One region of the Streptomyces broussonetiae genome, then DNA from elsewhere that is predicted to be linked to it. Evidence: riboswitches for the same ligand, from Rfam matches in the RefSeq annotation. Region 1 holds a riboswitch; each other region holds the start of a gene.
What was found. A riboswitch is a leader RNA that binds a small molecule or an ion and turns the genes downstream of it on or off. The one in region 1 is predicted to bind cobalamin.

Region 1 (4,163 bases):
GCGCCGGTAGTGGCGCCTCGCCTTCATGCGGTTGCCGCAGACGGCCATCGAACACCAGCGGGCGTTGTCGGTCTTGCTGCGGTCGATGAGGAACCGTCGGCACTCCGGGTTGGCGCACGGCCGGAGCCGGCCGGGGGTCGCCTGCTGGAGCACGCTCCACGCCAGCACGGCTTCCACCGCCATCCGGCGCTCCGCGGGGGCGTCCACCTGCCAGGACACCCCCGCGGGCGAGAGATACGGGCGGGAGGTGACGTCTTCCAGGAGCGGAGCCGGCGACGCGGCGGGGCGCCTGCCGCGCACCACGCCCTGGTGGGCGTCGCGCGCCTGCACGAGGCTGCGGCGCTCGTCCGCGGTGCCACTGCCGCTGTGGACCCACTGCCAGAATCCGGCCGCTTCCGGATCCGCCAGCCGGGCCTGGACGGCGCCGTTGACCACTGGCGTGCTGTTGAGCAGCCCCAGCAGCACGTCCTGCTGTTCTCGGTCGGTCACCCTCGCACCCCCTCACCGATCCGGGGCGCTTGACACGCCACCCCCAATATAACCTATGAAATATCGTTGACAGGTTAGATCGAGCCTGGTCCAGCCCCGACAACTGGGTCCACGACCAAGCGCTGCTGGACCGCCCCGGAAACAACGAGATCCAGCTCAGGCTCTTCCGCGACTCCCAGGTCCCCCTGCCGGCGGTCTGGGGAGCGAACGACGAGATCTTCGGTCCCGAGGGCGCCGAGGCGTTCCGCCAGGACCTGCCCGAGGCCGAGATCCACCTGCTGGACTCCGGGCACTTCGCCCTGGAGAGCCATCTGCAGACCGTCACCGAGCACATCCGCGCCTTCCTCGCCCGCGTCCTCGCCTGACGCACAGGGCAGCGGGGCGGTTGCGTGGTCCGTCTCGTCCGCCAGAAACCCATCCGGGGTACGGCGACCCGCGTACCCCGCACCGGAAGGAACCCACCATGGGTGGATCGCGCACCGGGTGAACCGGGTGGACGGCAGGTACCAGCGGTGCTCGGCTTCGTCGACAGCGCTCACTTGCTGCGCATGCAGGTCCAACAGCGCGAAGAACTCCTCGTCAGGGGCCGGCATCCGGCGAAGGCGGCGCTGCCGCCCACGACGGCCCTGCGGTCTCAGGAGTCAAGGAGCCGTCAGTGTCCGCGCCTTGGGACGTGCAGTGTTTCAGCAGCGCGGAAATCGGGCCGTCGACCAGCCGGTAGCGCACGATCCGGCCGTCCTTCTCGCCCTCGACGATGCCGGCGGTCCGCAGGAGACGGAGAGCCTGGGAGACGGCGGTGTCCCTCATGCCGGTCGCCAGGGCGAGGTCGGAGACCGCGATGGGGCCGGCTTCCTGCAGGGCGAGCAGCAAGGACAGACGTCCGGGGTCGGAGAGCAGGGAGAAGCGCTCGGCCCAGGCGCGTACGCGCTCGGGCTCGCCGACGGCGGCGATGGCGTCGCAGACCCGGTGACCGTCGATGGTCCGCTGCCCGGCGCGTTCCGCGGGGACGAGATGCATGGGCTCATCATCGCAGCCGCCCTCGATCCGCTCCATACCTGAGCAGTTGTGCAGCCTTGCAGCCATACGCCACGGCCTCTTAGGGTGGGCAGGCCGTGGTGTTCGGGAAGACCGGTGACAGCCCTCAGGGGCTCAGTCCGGAGCGGCCCTCGCCACTGTGATCGGGGAGTTCCCACCTCATGCGTTGCCACTGGCCTCACGGCCGGGAAGGCAGGGGTGGGCGCGTCGACCCGTCAGCCAGGAGACCGGCCACGGCATCACGAAGCTGATCCACGAGGTGCTGGAGCGTGACTGTATGACCGTGTCCCCAGGCGTGCCCGAAACCGACGCCGCCCCGTCCTTCCACTGGCGTCGCGAGGACACCGTACGAACCGCCGGCCTGCTGGCCGTGATCGTCGCACTGCACGTGCTGGCGTTCGGGATCCTGTTCCTGCTCGTGGTCCCGCGTCACTACGAGGTGGGTACCAAGGCGTTCGGCATCGGTCTGGGCATCACGGCCTACACCCTCGGCATGCGGCACGCCTTCGACGCCGACCACATCGCCGCGATCGACAACACCACCCGCAAGCTGATGGCCGACGGCAAGCGGCCGGTGTCGGTGGGCTTCTGGTTCGCGCTCGGGCACTCCAGTGTGGTGGTCGTCATGGCCGCGCTGGTGGCCGGCGGCGCCAAACTCGCCGGCACGCTGATGAACGACGGCTCCCGGACCCACCAGGTTCTCGGCACCGTGGGCACCACGGTCTCCGGCAGCTTCCTGTACCTCATCGCCGCCCTCAACCTCGTCGCGCTGTTCGGCATCATGCGCGTCTTCAAGGCCATGCGCGCCGGACGCTACGACGAGACGGAGCTGGAGGCCCACCTCGACTCGCGCGGCTTCATGAACCGCATCCTGGGCCGGTTCACCAAGTCCATCCGCCGCCCCGGCCAGATGTTCCCCCTCGGCTTCCTCTTCGGTATCGGCTTCGACACCTCGACCGAGGTCCTGCTCCTCGCCCTGGCCGGCAACGGCGCCGCCGCCGGCCTGCCCTGGTACGCGGTCCTGTGCCTGCCTCTGCTTTTCGCGGCGGGCATGAGTCTGTTCGACACCCTGGACGGCACGTTCATGAACTTCGCCTACCAGTGGGCGTTCTCGAACCCCGTCCGCAAGGTCTTCTACAACCTCACCATCACCGGCCTGTCCATCGCCGTCGCCTTCTTCGTCGGCACCATCGAACTGGTCGGCGTCCTGCACGACAAGCTCGGCCTGAACGACGACGTCACCAGCTGGATCGCCGGCCTGAACCTGGACAACGTCGGCTATGTCATCGTCGGACTGTTCGTGGTCGTCTGGGCCGTGGCCATCGGCTACTGGCGCCTGGCCAAGGTCGAGGAGCGCTGGCGCGCCCGCACCCTGGACGCCGGCTGACAGCACGGCGACCGGCGCCGCAGCCGGCGTCCCGGAGCGGCCCGACAGCCGCAAGGCTCCCCCGAGCACCTTCCTCGCGGGAGCCTTCCCTCGTACCACCTGCCCGGGAAGGATGAGTCGCGCCCCTGCCGACCCGGGCGGACGCGGGGCTCCGGCCGCCCGGCATCGGCGTGGTGGCGGCGGCGGTGGCGGTGGCGGTGGCGGTGGCGGTGGCGGTGACCAACGGTGCGGGCCTGTCCGGCCCGCTCCAGATCGGACTTGCCGCGGCGAAGGGGGCGCCTGCGCGCTGCACGTCCCGCTCCACGGCGTCCACCACGTCGCCGGCCACGTCGCCGCCGACACACTCGAACACGGCCCGGCCCGGCTCGTTCGGGCGGCGTCCGCCCACCGGCCCCCGAACAACGTCCGCGAGAAGGCAGGTGAGTTCTCGGCAACTTCGCGTTCACGACGGCGGGAACCGACGGTAACAACCGCTTCCTAGCGTGACCGGCCATGGGATGAACCGTACGGACGGCTGTTCGCGGCGTATGACGGGCCGTCGGCTCCCCCGTCCTGCCGACGACGCCAAGCGGGGTTCTTCCCTTCACCGAGGCATCCGCACCAGCGTCATCGGGAGGCGCGGCATGAGTACCACCGAGTCACGACCCCAGGCGGCAGGCACGACGAAGGCCGCCGGGGACCAGGCGGTCAGGGAGACGCTGGAGGACTACACCCTCCGTTTCGCTCCCCGCAGTTACCGTCGCTGGACCCCCATGGTCGTGGCGACGACCGCGCTCGGCGGCATCGCCTACATGGCCGACTTCTCCATCGGCGCCGGCATCGGCCTGGCACACGGCACCGGCAACGCGCTCGTGGCGATCGCGGTGGCCGCCGTCGTCATTTTCGTCACCGGCTTTCCGCTGGCATACTACGGCGCCCGCTACAACATCGACCTCGACCTGATCACGCGCGGCTCCGGCTTCGGCTACTACGGCTCCGTGCTGACCAGCGTCATCTTCGCCAGCTTCACCTTCATCTTCTTCGCCCTCGAAGGCTCGATCATGGCCCAGGGCCTCAGGCTCGGCCTCGGACTGCCGCTGTGGCTGGGCTACTTGGTCTCCACCCTCATGGTCATCCCCCTGGTGATCTACGGCATGAAGGCACTCAGCAAGCTCCAGGTGTGGACGACGCCGATCTGGCTGCTGCTGATGATCGGCCCGCTGGTCTACCTGGTCGCCACCGACCCCGGCACGGTCGACCGCTTCCTCTCCTA
Region 2 (4,163 bases), 1.8 Mb from region 1:
AGCGCGACCGAGCGCTCCAACGCGCCCTCCAGGACCGGCAGTCCGACCTGGAGCAGCCCGCGCAGGCCCCGGTCCGGGCGGCCGCGCAGCCGGCGGGCGGCGCGCAGCCGCTGGACGTCGGCGACGAGATGGGGCGCGAAGGTGAGGGCGACGACCACGGCGACGCCGGTCTCGTACAGAGCGCCCGGGAGGGACTTGAGCAGGCGGCCCGGGCTCGCGAGGGCGTTCGCCGCGCCGACGCAGATCAGGAGGGTGGCCAGCTTCAGGCCGTCGTAGGCCGCGAAGACCAGGGCCTCGGCCGTGACCCTGCCGCCCAGGCGGATGCCCTGCGCCCAGTGGGGGAGCGGGACCTCGGGGAGGGTGAGGAGGGTGTGGGTGCCGGGGATGGGGGAGCCGAGTGCCACCGCGAAGAAGAGGCGGATGAGGAGGACGGCGAGAGCGAGCTTGGCGAAGGCGGTGTAGGAGCGGGCGGCGGGGGTGGCAGTGCGGTGCGTCGCGACGACGTAGGCGGACGCGGAGACGAGGAGGGCGAGCAGGAGCGGGTTGGCGGTGCGGGTGGCGGCGCTGCCGAGGCCCAGTGCCCAGAGCCACCAGGCGCCGGGGTGCACGGCGGCCCGGTGCCCGGTGCGGCTGCCGGGCCCTGTCGTCGAACTCCCGCCTGCCCCGCGACGACCGGACCTAGGCATTGCGTCGCCGCCGTGCCTGCCACACCGCCGCGCCCGCCAGCAGGGCCACCACCCCCGCACCGATCGGCAACCCCAGCGAGGGCCCGCCGTCGGAGCCGCTGCTCCTCTGCGTGGACTGCCTGGACTGCGTGGACTGCGCGGGCGTCGCGGTCTTCCTGCCGTCCGTCGACACCTGCTCCCCGCACCCGCTGCGCGGATAGCCCGCGATGGCGCACAGCAGGGCGTTGGTGTCGTAGCGCAGGGGCCTCGCGACGGCGGCCAGAGCCTCGGCCGTCGTCGCGTCGTCGGACACGCGCGCGCAGGCCGTACGGCCCGCCGGCGGCGTCTCGCCGGACGGCGCGTCCGCCGGGATGCCGAAGTCGAGGACCAGCGCCACCCGCTTCATCCCCGACCTGGCCGGTGTGGTCGAGCAGATGGCCCCGAAGTCCGCCGTGCCGCGCGGCCGGCTCGCGTCGGCCGAGTCCGCGCTGACCGCGAAGCGGAAGCCCTCCACCGCGCCGTCGTCGGGACGGGCGGTCGAGGGCCCCTGCGTCGCGTACGTCCAACGGCCGTCCGTCCGCTCCCAGAAGGACCAGTAGCGGTAGCCGGTGGCGTGCGCCTGGGTCGCGGCGGCCGTCAGCAGGACGAGCGCGGCCAGCGCCAGGCTCGCCGCACGACGGATCACGGCTGCTGCTTCTTCCGGCCGCTCAGCAGGAAGCCGATGCCGATGCCCGCGACTAGGCAGACGCCGACGAACCACCAGAGGCCGAACGACGAGTTGCCGTCCGACTTCTTCTTCGTCTCGTGCCCGGTGGAGGGCATGCTCGGGGCCGGGCCCTGCGCGTTGAGGGACCGGACGAGGCTGGTGCCGCCGAAGTCACCGGGCTGCGCGCCCACCGCGTGCGCGGCGAGGATCAGCTGGGCGTAGGCCGCCGGGCCGCTCTGCTCGGCCCACTTGAGGGCGTTGTTCTCCAGCCAGGTGTACGACTGCAGCGCCTGCGTGACGCGTCCGTCGGCGGCGAGCGCGACGACCGTGTCCGCCGTGTTGCCGTAGTCCGGCTGGTCCATGGCGCCGGGCAGAGTCGACGTCAGGTGGCCGGTCTTCGCGACGACCGAGGCCAGGTTCGCGCCCGCGTTGTCCGCGATCTGCGCCGGGGTGAGGTGCTTGCCCAAGACGCACGTGGTGCTGCCGGGTGCCTTGCCGGCCGTTGTGACGAACCCCTTGCCGAGCGCGCCGAGCACGCCCGCCGCCGACGCGTCGGCGTTGGCCAGCAGTTCGCCCTTCTTGTCCGGCTGGAAGGCGAGGGCGCCACCGCCGGTCCTGTCGCAGGGGACGGCCATGGCGGCAAGCAGGTCGTAGGGGGACTTGCCCGCCTTGGCGACCTTCGCCGGGTCCGTGCCGGTCGCGGTCAGCGCGCCGATGACGACGGAGGTGGAGTTGGTGTCGCTGGCTCCGCCCGGGGCGTAGCCCCAGCCGCCGTCCTTGTTCTGCACGGACTTCAGCCAGGTCATGGCCTTGCCGACGGCGTCGTCGTGCCCGCCGGCGGCCTTCAGGGCCTGGACGGCGGCGGCCGTGCTGTTGGTGTCCACCATGACCTTGCTGTCGCAGGCCTTGGCCGGGTCGGCGCGGAACGCGGCGAAGGAGCCGTTCGCGCACTGCTGGCCGGCGAGCCAGTCCACGGCCTTCGCGGCCGGTTCGTAGCCGAGCGTGCGCTGGGCGATCAGCGTCAGCGACTGGCGCCACACACCGTCGTACGTCGGATCGGAGGTGCCGTACAGCCCGGACGGGATCGCGCCCTTCGGGGACGGGGACGGCCCGGCGGCCGTGGCGGGCGCGGCGGCGGCCAGCACGCCTACGACGGCGAGAGCCGCTGCGCTGCGGCGGACGTTCATGGTCGGCGACTGCCTCTCCTGCGGGGAGCCGGGCAGCGCACGGGACACCCCGGGCGGCTCGGCTCCGTAGACCTCGACGGTGCCGTGCGCGGCGGGCCGCCGACGCACGTGAGCCGGTCAACGTCCCGTCCGGGGCAGTCCGGCTCTTACGGTTGCGGGTCAGCGCCGGAATTGCACCGGCTTTCCCCTGTACGGGTGTGATGACGACCCCGCCACCTTACCGGCAGCCCCGCGCGGCCCGAGGAGTGGCTGTGCGCACAGGACGGTCGTGACCGGGGTCACGCGGTGGACGGCCGCCGTGACCGCCCCGCACGCCCCCGAACGCACCCCCCACCGTGCGCCGGACGGCCCCCCCCGCGGCGAGAGCGTCATGCGGCGTCCAGCGCCCGATCGCACTCCGCCACGTCCTCCCCCTCCACCACCCAGTACATCCGCCGCCGGCGCTGCCGGGAATCCGTCGACTCCGCGAAGCGGACCGCCGCGGCCCGCTGCCGGCTGGGCGAGAGGTCCACGCCCGTCCCGCACGCCAGTGCCACCGCCACCTCCGCCAGATCGACCCCGGTCGCCCGCTCCACCAGCGAAGGGATCAGATCGCCCGGCAGGTACGGCGCGACCCCGGTCACCCGGGGCCCGCGTCCGGTCACCCGGAGCCCCACATGGGCGACGGTGTGGTTGAGCCCCAGGGCCCGTACCGCCCGCTCGACGGTCTGCCGCAGGAAGCGGTTGTGCAGCAGTCCGTCGTGTGCGTGGACGCAGTGCCGCAGCGGCAGGCGCCCCGGCGGACCCGGCGTCGTACGGGTGAGCGCGGCGATGCGGACCTCGTCGTCCAGGACGACGGTCTCGGCGGACACCAGCGGACCGTCGGCGTCCCCGGGCTCGTCGGGCAGCACCTGGTGCAGGGCGAGCCGGGCCCGTACCGCCGCCGGGTCGGCGCAGGCCGCCGCCGCCTCGTACGACGGTCCGGGCAGGCCCAGTTGTCCGGTGACCCGTGCGGTGGTGACCAGGTGCCCCCTGGTCCAGGTGAGCACGCCGGCGATCCGTTGTCCGTCCGCGTACCGCGCGATCGTCCCGGCCGTCTCCGCCTCCCGCTCGGGGTCGGTGGCGAGATGGCCGGACAGGAAGGGCTGCGCCCAGCCGGGCACGGTGGTGTCGACCAGGATCACCGGGTGGATCCCGGCGATCCGCGCCAGCGGGAACCCGTACGCGGCCGGGCCGGCCCCGAGCAGAAGGACGGGCTGCGGCATCGGCGCATCACCTTCGCGGGGGGCGGGGCAGAGAAACACCCCGGATGCCGCTCCCCCATAGGCGGCACCCGGGGCGGGTCGAAAGCTTGCTCTCTGTGCCGTGATCCTCACCCGCCGCGCCCTCAACTGTCAACTATTACTGCCGCATTGGGCAGGGAGCGTTGTCACGTCTGGTCGGCGACCGGGCGACCGGGTAGCCTCGCGTTCCGTCCGGTCATCACACGGACGACACACACTCAGGGGGGACCTCGGTGAGTGATGCCTACATCTCGCTGGCCGAAGTCCTGGCCAGACTGGGGGAGTTGACCGGTCGGCCCGGTCGGCTGCCGGAGACCCTCGACGTGACCGGCCTGTCCCATCG
Region 3 (4,163 bases), 1.2 Mb from region 1:
GTGGGCCTCCCCTCCAGCTCCTCGCACGCCCTGATGGGCGGTCTGATCGGCGCCACGGTCGCCTCAGCCGGCTTCGGCGCCGTGCACGGGGACGTACTGGTGACCAAGGTGCTGCTCCCTGCGGTCGCCGCACCGGTCGTCGCGGGCATCGCGGCCATGCTGTCCACCCGCCTGTCCTACGGCATCGGCAACAGGAGCGAGGGCGAGGCCTCCCGCAAGGGCTACCGCGCCGGGCAGATCGCCTCCGCCGGTCTGGTCTCCCTCGCCCACGGCACCAACGACGCCCAGAAGACGATGGGCATCATCACCCTCGCGCTGATCGCGGGCGGCGCCATCGCCCCCGGCTCGAACCCTCCCACCTGGGTGATCCTCTCCGCGGGCCTCGCCATCGCGCTCGGCACCTACATCGGCGGCTGGCGCATCATCCGCACCATGGGCACGGGCCTGACGGACCTGGAGCCGCGCCAGGGCTTCGCCGCCCAGACCAGCGCCGCGACCGCCATCCTGGCCTCCTCCCACCTGGGCTTCTCCCTCTCCACCACGCACGTCGTCTCCGGCGCGGTGATGGGCACGGGCCTCGGCCGCAAGGGCGGCGTGGTCCGCTGGTCCACCGCGACCCGTATGGCCGTCGCCTGGGTCCTCACCCTTCCGGCCGCCGCGCTGGTCGGCGCGGGCGCCGAGTCCGTCACCGACCTCGGTGACTGGGGCACGGCCGTGGTCGCGGTCTTCCTGATCGCCGCGAGCGCCGCGATCTGGAAGCTCTCCCGCCGGGAGGTCGTCGACCACACCAACGTCGTCGCCGGGGCCGAGGAGCCGGCCGGCGTGGTGACCACCGCCATCGCCGCGGTGACCCCGCCTCCGGCGGGTGCGATCGGCGAGGACCTGACGGCCGTGATCCCCGCCCCTGCCGCCGAACCCACCCCGCAGGCCGCCGGACCGGCCGCCACCGTCTGACCCCGGCCACCCCGGTTACCAAGGAAGCGTCCCCATGAAGATCGACTGGTCGGCCATCGGCTCCGTCTTCGGCGTCAGCCTCGTGTTCACGGTGGGCCTGGTGGCCCTGTTCACCCTCGGCGTCAACGGCCTGGCCAAGCGCGAGAAGGCCGCCGCGCAGGGCGGCTCCGCCGCGCTTGCCGTCACCGGCGCCTACGTCTGCTTCGCCGCCTGCGCGGCTGCGGTCTCGTACGGCATCTACCTGATCGTGGTCAAGGCCTGACACACGGCATGGCCGAAGGCTCCCCTCCCGTTCCTGCGGAGGGGAGCCTTCGGCATGTCCTGCGGCCGGCCGCGTCCCGCGGTGTGGGGATCGGCACACTCTCCCTGTGCAGGTCAACGGCAAGTTGACGGCCGTTCCGGGTGCGTGGTGGACTGCCCGGGCCAGCTACGGCGGCAGGAGAGGAAGCCGGTGTGAATCCGGCGCGGTCCCGCCACTGTCACCGGGGAAGAACCCCCGGGAGCCAGGAACTCTCACCGCCGAATCTCGTCGAACCAGGGCGCGGACACCCTGAGTGAGGACATCGATCGCCATGCCCGGCTGCAGAAGGACCCGTACCAGGCCCGCTCCTGTTCCCACGGCCGGCTGAGCCGATGGGTGCCGATCGCTCCTACGCGTACGGCGCCGCCGCCGGCCTTCTCGGCGACCTGCTCCTCGGCGATCCGCGCCGCGGGCACCCGGTCGCCGTCTTCGGGCGTGCGGCAGGAGCCGTGGAAGGCGCGTTGTGGCACGACCACCGCGGCTGGGGCGCCCTGCACACCGTCGTGTGCACGGGCGGCGCCGTCGCTCTGGGCACGGTCGCCGCACGCGCCGTACGCCCCTGCCCCCCCGCCTCCGCAGCGCTGACCGCCGCGGCCGTCTGGGCCGTCGTCGGCGGTACATCGCTCGCGCGTGAAGCCCGCACCGTCGGGCGGGCGTTGGAGGCCGGGGACATCGAGGCGGCGCGGGCGCGGCTGCCGCATCTGTGCGGCCGGGACCCGCAGGCGCTGGACGCCGACGGGATCGCCCGTGCCGTGGTCGAGTCGGTCGCCGAGAACACCTCCGACGCCGTCGTGGGCGCCCTGGTGTGGGGCGCCGTGGCCGGGGTGCCGGGGCTGCTCGGCTTCCGGGCGGTCAACACCCTGGACGCGATGGTCGGCCACAGGTCCCCGCGCCACCGCCGCTACGGCTGGGCCTCCGCCCGGCTCGACGACCTGGCCGGCTGGCCGGGGGCGCGGCTGACCGCCGTACTCGCCGCCGTGGCCGGACCCGACCCGCGCGGTGCCCTGCGTGCCTGGCAGGCCGACGCCCACCGGCACCCGAGTCCCAACGCCGGGCCCGTGGAGGCCTCCTTCGCGGGCGCGCTCGGCGTACGCCTGGGCGGAACGCTCTCCTACGGCGGACGTGTCGAGCACCGGCCCGTGCTCAACGGGGCGAGCGGCCGGACGGTCCGGGTCACCGACATCGACCGGGCCGCACGGCTCTCCCGTCGCGTCGGCCTGCTCGCGCTCGGTACGACGGTCGCCGCGCGCCTGCTCGTCAAGAGCGTCAAGAGTTCCAGGAGTGTCAAGAGCCCGAAGGGACGTGGGAAGTGAACGGGGGACTCCTCGTCGCCGGCACCACCTCCGACGCCGGCAAGAGCGTCGTGACGGCCGGGATCTGCCGGTGGCTGGTGCGCCAGGGCGTGAAGGCAGCGCCGTTCAAGGCGCAGAACATGTCGCTCAACTCCTTCGTGACCCGCGAGGGCGCGGAGATCGGCCGGGCGCAGGCCATGCAGGCCCAGGCGTGCCGGATCGAGCCGACCGCGCTGATGAACCCGGTGCTGCTCAAGCCGGGCGGTGAGCAGAGCAGCCAAGTGGTGCTGCTGGGCAGGCCGGTGGGCGAGCTGAGCGCGCGCGGCTATCACGGCGGACGGCAGCAGCAGCTGCTCGGCACGGTGCTGGACTGTCTCGCCGAGTTGCGGGGCACGTATGACGCGGTGATCTGTGAGGGCGCGGGCAGCCCGGCCGAGATCAACCTGCGCCGGACCGACATCGTGAACATGGGGGTCGCGCGGAACGCGCGACTGCCCGTGCTCGTCGTCGGCGACATCGACCGCGGGGGCGTCTTCGCCTCCTTCTTCGGGACCCTCGCCCTGCTCTCGCCCGAGGACCAGGAACTGGTCGCCGGGTTCCTGGTGAACAAGTTCCGGGGGGACGTGAGCCTTCTGGAGCCCGGGCTCGACATGCTGCACGGCCTCACCGGACGGCAGACCTACGGCGTCCTCCCCTTCCGGCACGGCCTCGGCATCGACGAGGAGGACGGGCTCCGCGTCTCCCTGCGCGGAGCGGTGCGGGAGTCGCACGTCTCCTCCCCCGTCGGCGAGGACGTGCTCCGGGTCGCCGTCTGCGCGATCCCGCTGATGTCCAACTTCACGGACGTGGACGCGCTCGCCGCCGAACCCGGCGTCGTGGTGCGGTTCGTGGACCGGCCGGAGGAGCTGGCGGACGCCGACCTCGTCGTCGTCCCCGGCACACGGGGGACGGTCCGGGCCCTGGAGTGGCTGCACGAGCGGGGGATCGCGGACGCGCTGCGGCGCAGGGCCGCCGAACACAGGCCCGTCCTCGGCATCTGCGGCGGCTTCCAGATCCTCGGTGAGCACATCGAGGACGAGGTCGAGAGCCGGCAGGGGCAGGTCGAAGGCCTCGGGGTACTGCCCGTAAGGGTGCGGTTCGCCCCCGAGAAGACCCTTACCCGGCCGGAAGGGGCAGCACTCGGCGAGCGGGTCGAGGGGTACGAGATCCACCACGGTGTCGCCCAGGTGCTGGGCGGCGAACCCTTCCTGGACGGCTGCCGGGTCGGGCAGACCTGGGGCACCCACTGGCACGGCTCACTGGAGTCGGACGGCTTCCGGCGGGCCTTCCTGCGCGAGGTGGCCGCCGCCGCGGGCCGCCGCTTCGTGCCCGCGCCGGACACCTCCTTCGCCGCGCTGCGCGAGGAGCAGCTCGACCGGCTCGGCGACCTGATCGAACAGCACGCGGACACGGACGCGCTCTGGCGGCTCATCGAGTCGGGCGCGCCGCAAGGACTGCCTTTCATTCCACCGGGAGCGCCCGCATGAGCACAGTGTTGTTGTTGTCCACCGCCGACACGGACCTGCTGGCGGCCCGGGCCTCCGGCGCGGACTACCGCATCGGCAACCCGACCCGGG
Region 4 (4,163 bases), 4.8 Mb from region 1:
TCCTGCCGCGCCTGTGGTCGGTCTCGCACCGCCACGGGTACGTCACCACCTCGGACTTCGTCCGGGGCCGGTTCGGCTCGAAGGGCCTGTCGCTCGCGGTGGCGCTGACCGGAATCCTCGCGACGATGCCGTACATCGCGCTCCAACTCGTCGGCATCCAGGCCGTGCTGGACGTGATGGGGGTCGGCGGCGGGGACAACACCAACTGGTTCATGAAGGACCTGCCCCTGCTGATCGCCTTCGGCGTGCTGGCGGCCTACACCTACTCCTCCGGCCTGCGCGCGCCCGCCCTGATCGCGTTCGTCAAGGACGCCCTGATCTACATCGTCATCGCGGTGGCGATCATCTACATCCCGATCAAGCTGGGCGGCTTCGACGACATCTTCGCCAAGGCGGGCCACGCGTTCAGCCAGGTCAGCCCCGCCACCGGCAAGCCGCGCGGCGCGCTCGCGCCGCCGGAGGCGGGCCAGTGGACCTACGCCACCCTGGCCCTCGGCTCGGCCCTGGCCCTCTTCATGTACCCGCACTCGATCACCGCGACCCTGTCGTCCAAGAGCCGTGAGGTGATCCGCCGCAACACCACGATCCTGCCGCTGTACTCCCTGATGCTCGGCCTGCTGGCCCTGCTGGGCTTCATGGCGATCGCGGCCGGCGTGAAGGTCACCAACGGCCAGCTGGCGATCCCGCAGCTGTTCGAGGACATGTTCCCGGACTGGTTCGCGGGCGTGGCCTTCGCGGCGATCGGCATCGGCGCGCTGGTGCCGGCGGCGATCATGTCGATCGCGGCGGCGAACCTCTTCACCCGCAACATCTACAAGGACTTCATCAAGCCGGACGCCACGCCGAGGCAGGAGGCCCAGGTCTCCAAGATCGTCTCGCTGCTGGTGAAGTTCGGCGCCCTGCTCTTCGTCCTGACCATGGACAAGACCGTCGCCATCAACTTCCAGCTGCTGGGCGGCATCTGGATCCTGCAGACCTTCCCGGCCCTGGTCGGCGGCCTGTTCACCCGCTGGTTCCACCGCTGGGCGCTGCTCACCGGCTGGGCGGTCGGCATGATCTACGGCACGGTCGCCGCGTACGGTGTCGCCTCCCCGACCCAGAAGCACTTCGGAGGCTCGTCGAAGGAGATCCCGGGCATCGGTGAGATCGGCTACATCGGCTTCACGGCGTTCGTGCTCAACGTGGCGGTCACGGTGGTCCTCACGCTCGTCCTGCGGGCCGTGAAGGCCCCCGAGGGCATCGACGAGACCAGGCCGGAGGACTACACGGCGGACGCGGGCGACCAGGGTGTCGAAACGGAACTGGTGGGCGTCGCCCACTGACGCACGTCGTACGCGGCACACCACCACAGCGGGCCGCCGGGGGACGAACCCACGGCGGCCCGTTTCGCATACCTCCCGTCATACACAAGTTGACGCTCTGAAGCCAGCGCAACACACAACAGACACAACATCTGGTGGTGCCACGACAGCCCGGCACTAGATGTATGCTCATCCTCGCTGTCGTCGCAGGGGAATCCGGTGTGAATCCGGAACTGTCCCGCAACGGTGTACTTGTGCGCGTATGCGCCCAGGAGTCAGTCCGAGGACCTGCCGGCAGCGTGCGCCCGGCCGTCCGGCCCGGGTGCCTTCCGACGTCCGGGCCTCGTGGAATGGGCCGGTGGACGCCACGCGTGTGCGCTCGTGGCTGCCCCCTGCCCTCCGCAAGGCCCCCGTGCCGAGCGAGGGAGAGCCCCACGTGACCATCGCGCCAGCAGATCCGGCTTCAGCCAGCGGCCTGGACACCGACGGTCCCGGTACCGCGTTGCTGCGGACCCTGACCGAGCTGACCGCCGACCTCCCCGACGCCGACCCCGGCCGGGTCGCCGCCGCCGCGCTGCGCGGCCGGTCCGCCCGGGCCGACGAGGCGGAGTTGCGCGAACTGGCCACCGAGGCCGCCGCCGGGCTCATCTCCGAGGACCCCGCCTACTCGCGGCTGGCCGCCCGGCTACTGACCCTCTCCATCCGCGCCGAGGCCGGCTCGCAGGGCGTGACGTCCTTCACCGAGTCCGTGGCCGTCGGTCACCGCGAGGGCCTGATCGCCGACCGCACCGCGGAGTTCGCGCGGCTGCACGCGGCCCGCCTCGACGCCCTGATCGACACCGGCGCCGACGACCGCTTCGGCTACTTCGGCCTGCGCACCCTGCACAGCCGCTATCTGCTGCGGCACCCGATCACCCGCAAGGTGATCGAGACTCCGCAGCACTTCATGCTCCGGGTGGCCGCCGGACTCGCCGAGGACGACACCGCACGCTCCGTCGACGAAGTCGCCGCGCTCTACCGGCTCATGAGCCGCCTCGACTACCTGCCGTCCTCCCCCACGCTCTTCAACTCCGGTACGCGGCACCCGCAGATGTCGTCCTGCTACCTGCTCGACTCCCCGCTGGACGAGCTGGACTCCATCTACGACCGCTACCACCAGGTTGCCCGGCTCTCCAAGCACGCGGGCGGCATCGGGCTGTCGTACTCCCGTATCCGCAGCCGCGGTTCGCTGATCCGGGGCACCAACGGGCACTCCAACGGCATCGTCCCGTTCCTCAAGACGCTGGACGCCTCGGTGGCCGCCGTGAACCAGGGCGGCCGGCGCAAGGGTGCCGCGGCCGTCTACCTGGAGACCTGGCACTCCGACATCGAGGAGTTCCTGGAGCTGCGGGACAACACCGGTGAGGACGCCCGCCGTACGCACAACCTGAACCTCGCGCACTGGATCCCGGACGAGTTCATGCGCCGGGTGAACGCGGACGCCGAGTGGTCGCTGTTCTCCCCGGCCGACGTGCCGGAGCTGGTGGACCTGTGGGGCGAGGAGTTCGACGCCGCCTACCGCAAGGCCGAGCAGGCGGGCCTGGCGAAGAAGACCATCCCGGCCCGCGAGCTGTACGGCCGCATGATGCGCACCCTCGCGCAGACCGGCAACGGCTGGATGACCTTCAAGGACGCGGCCAACCGCACCGCCAACCAGACGGCCCTGCCCGGTCACGTGGTCCACTCCTCCAACCTCTGCACGGAGATCCTGGAGGTCACGGACGACGGCGAGACGGCGGTCTGCAACCTGGGATCCGTGAACCTGGGTGCCTTCGTCGACGCGGCGCGCGGCGACATCGACTGGGAGCGGCTGGACGAGACCGTCCGCACGGCCGTGACCTTCCTCGACCGGGTCGTGGACATCAACTTCTACCCGACCGAGCAGGCGGGCCGCTCCAATGCCAGGTGGCGTCCGGTCGGCCTCGGGGCGATGGGTCTGCAGGACGTCTTCTTCAAGCTGCGTCTGCCCTTCGACTCCGCCGAGGCCAGGGCCCTGTCGACGCGGATCGCCGAGCGGATCATGCTTGCCGCGTACGAGGCCTCCACCGACCTCGCCGAGCGCAGCGGCCCGCTGCCGGCCTGGGAGAAGACCCGTACGGCCCAGGGCGTGCTGCACCCGGACCACTACGACACCGAGCTGACCTGGCCCGAGCGCTGGGACGCGCTCCGCAGGCGCGTCGCGTCCGTCGGCATGCGCAACTCGCTGCTGCTCGCCATCGCCCCGACGGCGACCATCGCCTCCATCGCGGGCGTGTACGAGTGCATCGAGCCGCAGGTGTCGAACCTGTTCAAGCGCGAGACGCTGTCCGGTGAGTTCCTGCAGGTCAACTCGTACCTGGTGCAGGACCTGAAGAACCTCGGCGTGTGGGACGCGCGCACCCGTGAGGCGCTGCGCGACTCCAACGGCTCGGTGCAGGGTTTCGTGTGGATCCCCGAGGAGGTGCGGGCGCTGTACCGCACGGCGTGGGAGATCCCGCAGCGCGGCCTGATCGACATGGCCGCGGCCCGCACCCCGTTCCTGGACCAGGCGCAGTCCCTGAACCTGTTCCTGGAGACGCCGACCATCGGCAAGCTCTCCTCGATGTACGCGTACGCCTGGAAGTCGGGCCTGAAGACGACGTACTACCTGCGCTCCCGCCCGGCGACGCGGATCGCCCGCGCGGCCCAGGCGCAGAGCACCGCCGGCATCCCCGTCCAGCAGGCCGCCGACCCCGACGCCGTCGCCTGCTCCCTGGAAAACCCCGAGTCCTGCGAGGCCTGCCAGTAATGAGCACCACCACCCGTAACGCCAACCTGCTCGACCCGGGCTTCGAGCTGACTCTG

Region 2: linked by a shared signal. The riboswitch ahead of GQF42_RS14650 (prenyltransferase/squalene oxidase repeat-containing protein) and the one ahead of nicT (Nickel transporter NicT) in region 1 are both predicted to bind cobalamin.
Region 3: linked by a shared signal. The riboswitch ahead of GQF42_RS12065 (cobalamin biosynthesis protein) and the one ahead of nicT (Nickel transporter NicT) in region 1 are both predicted to bind cobalamin.
Region 4: linked by a shared signal. The riboswitch ahead of GQF42_RS28720 (ribonucleoside-diphosphate reductase subunit alpha) and the one ahead of nicT (Nickel transporter NicT) in region 1 are both predicted to bind cobalamin.

What each region holds. Positions count from the first base shown of each region.
Region 1 is NZ_CP047020.1:1,401,574-1,405,736, forward strand. It holds gene GQF42_RS06710 (CGNR zinc finger domain-containing protein) at 1-489, opposite strand, end outside; partial or broken gene GQF42_RS45685 (alpha/beta fold hydrolase) at 567-854, shown strand; gene GQF42_RS06720 (ArsR/SmtB family transcription factor) at 1,069-1,506, opposite strand; cobalamin riboswitch at 1,586-1,774, shown strand; gene nicT (Nickel transporter NicT) at 1,802-2,911, shown strand; partial or broken gene GQF42_RS45690 (hypothetical protein) at 3,055-3,269, shown strand; gene GQF42_RS06735 (allantoin permease) at 3,535-4,163, shown strand, end outside.
Region 2 is NZ_CP047020.1:3,165,031-3,169,193, reverse strand. It holds gene GQF42_RS14660 (energy-coupling factor transporter transmembrane protein EcfT) at 1-686, opposite strand, end outside; gene GQF42_RS14655 (SCO2322 family protein) at 679-1,350, opposite strand; gene GQF42_RS14650 (prenyltransferase/squalene oxidase repeat-containing protein) at 1,347-2,558, opposite strand; adenosylcobalamin-variant (AdoCbl-variant) riboswitch at 2,683-2,754, opposite strand; gene GQF42_RS14645 (hypothetical protein) at 2,927-3,802, opposite strand; gene GQF42_RS14640 (XRE family transcriptional regulator) at 4,054-4,163, shown strand, end outside.
Region 3 is NZ_CP047020.1:2,607,163-2,611,325, forward strand. It holds gene GQF42_RS12055 (inorganic phosphate transporter) at 1-954, shown strand, start outside; gene GQF42_RS12060 (hypothetical protein) at 989-1,216, shown strand; cobalamin riboswitch at 1,347-1,487, shown strand; gene GQF42_RS12065 (cobalamin biosynthesis protein) at 1,588-2,568, shown strand; gene GQF42_RS12070 (cobyric acid synthase) at 2,565-4,073, shown strand; gene cobN (cobaltochelatase subunit CobN) at 4,070-4,163, shown strand, end outside.
Region 4 is NZ_CP047020.1:6,207,359-6,211,521, reverse strand. It holds gene mctP (monocarboxylate uptake permease MctP) at 1-1,322, shown strand, start outside; cobalamin riboswitch at 1,441-1,611, shown strand; gene GQF42_RS28720 (ribonucleoside-diphosphate reductase subunit alpha) at 1,738-4,107, shown strand; gene GQF42_RS28715 (ribonucleotide-diphosphate reductase subunit beta) at 4,107-4,163, shown strand, end outside.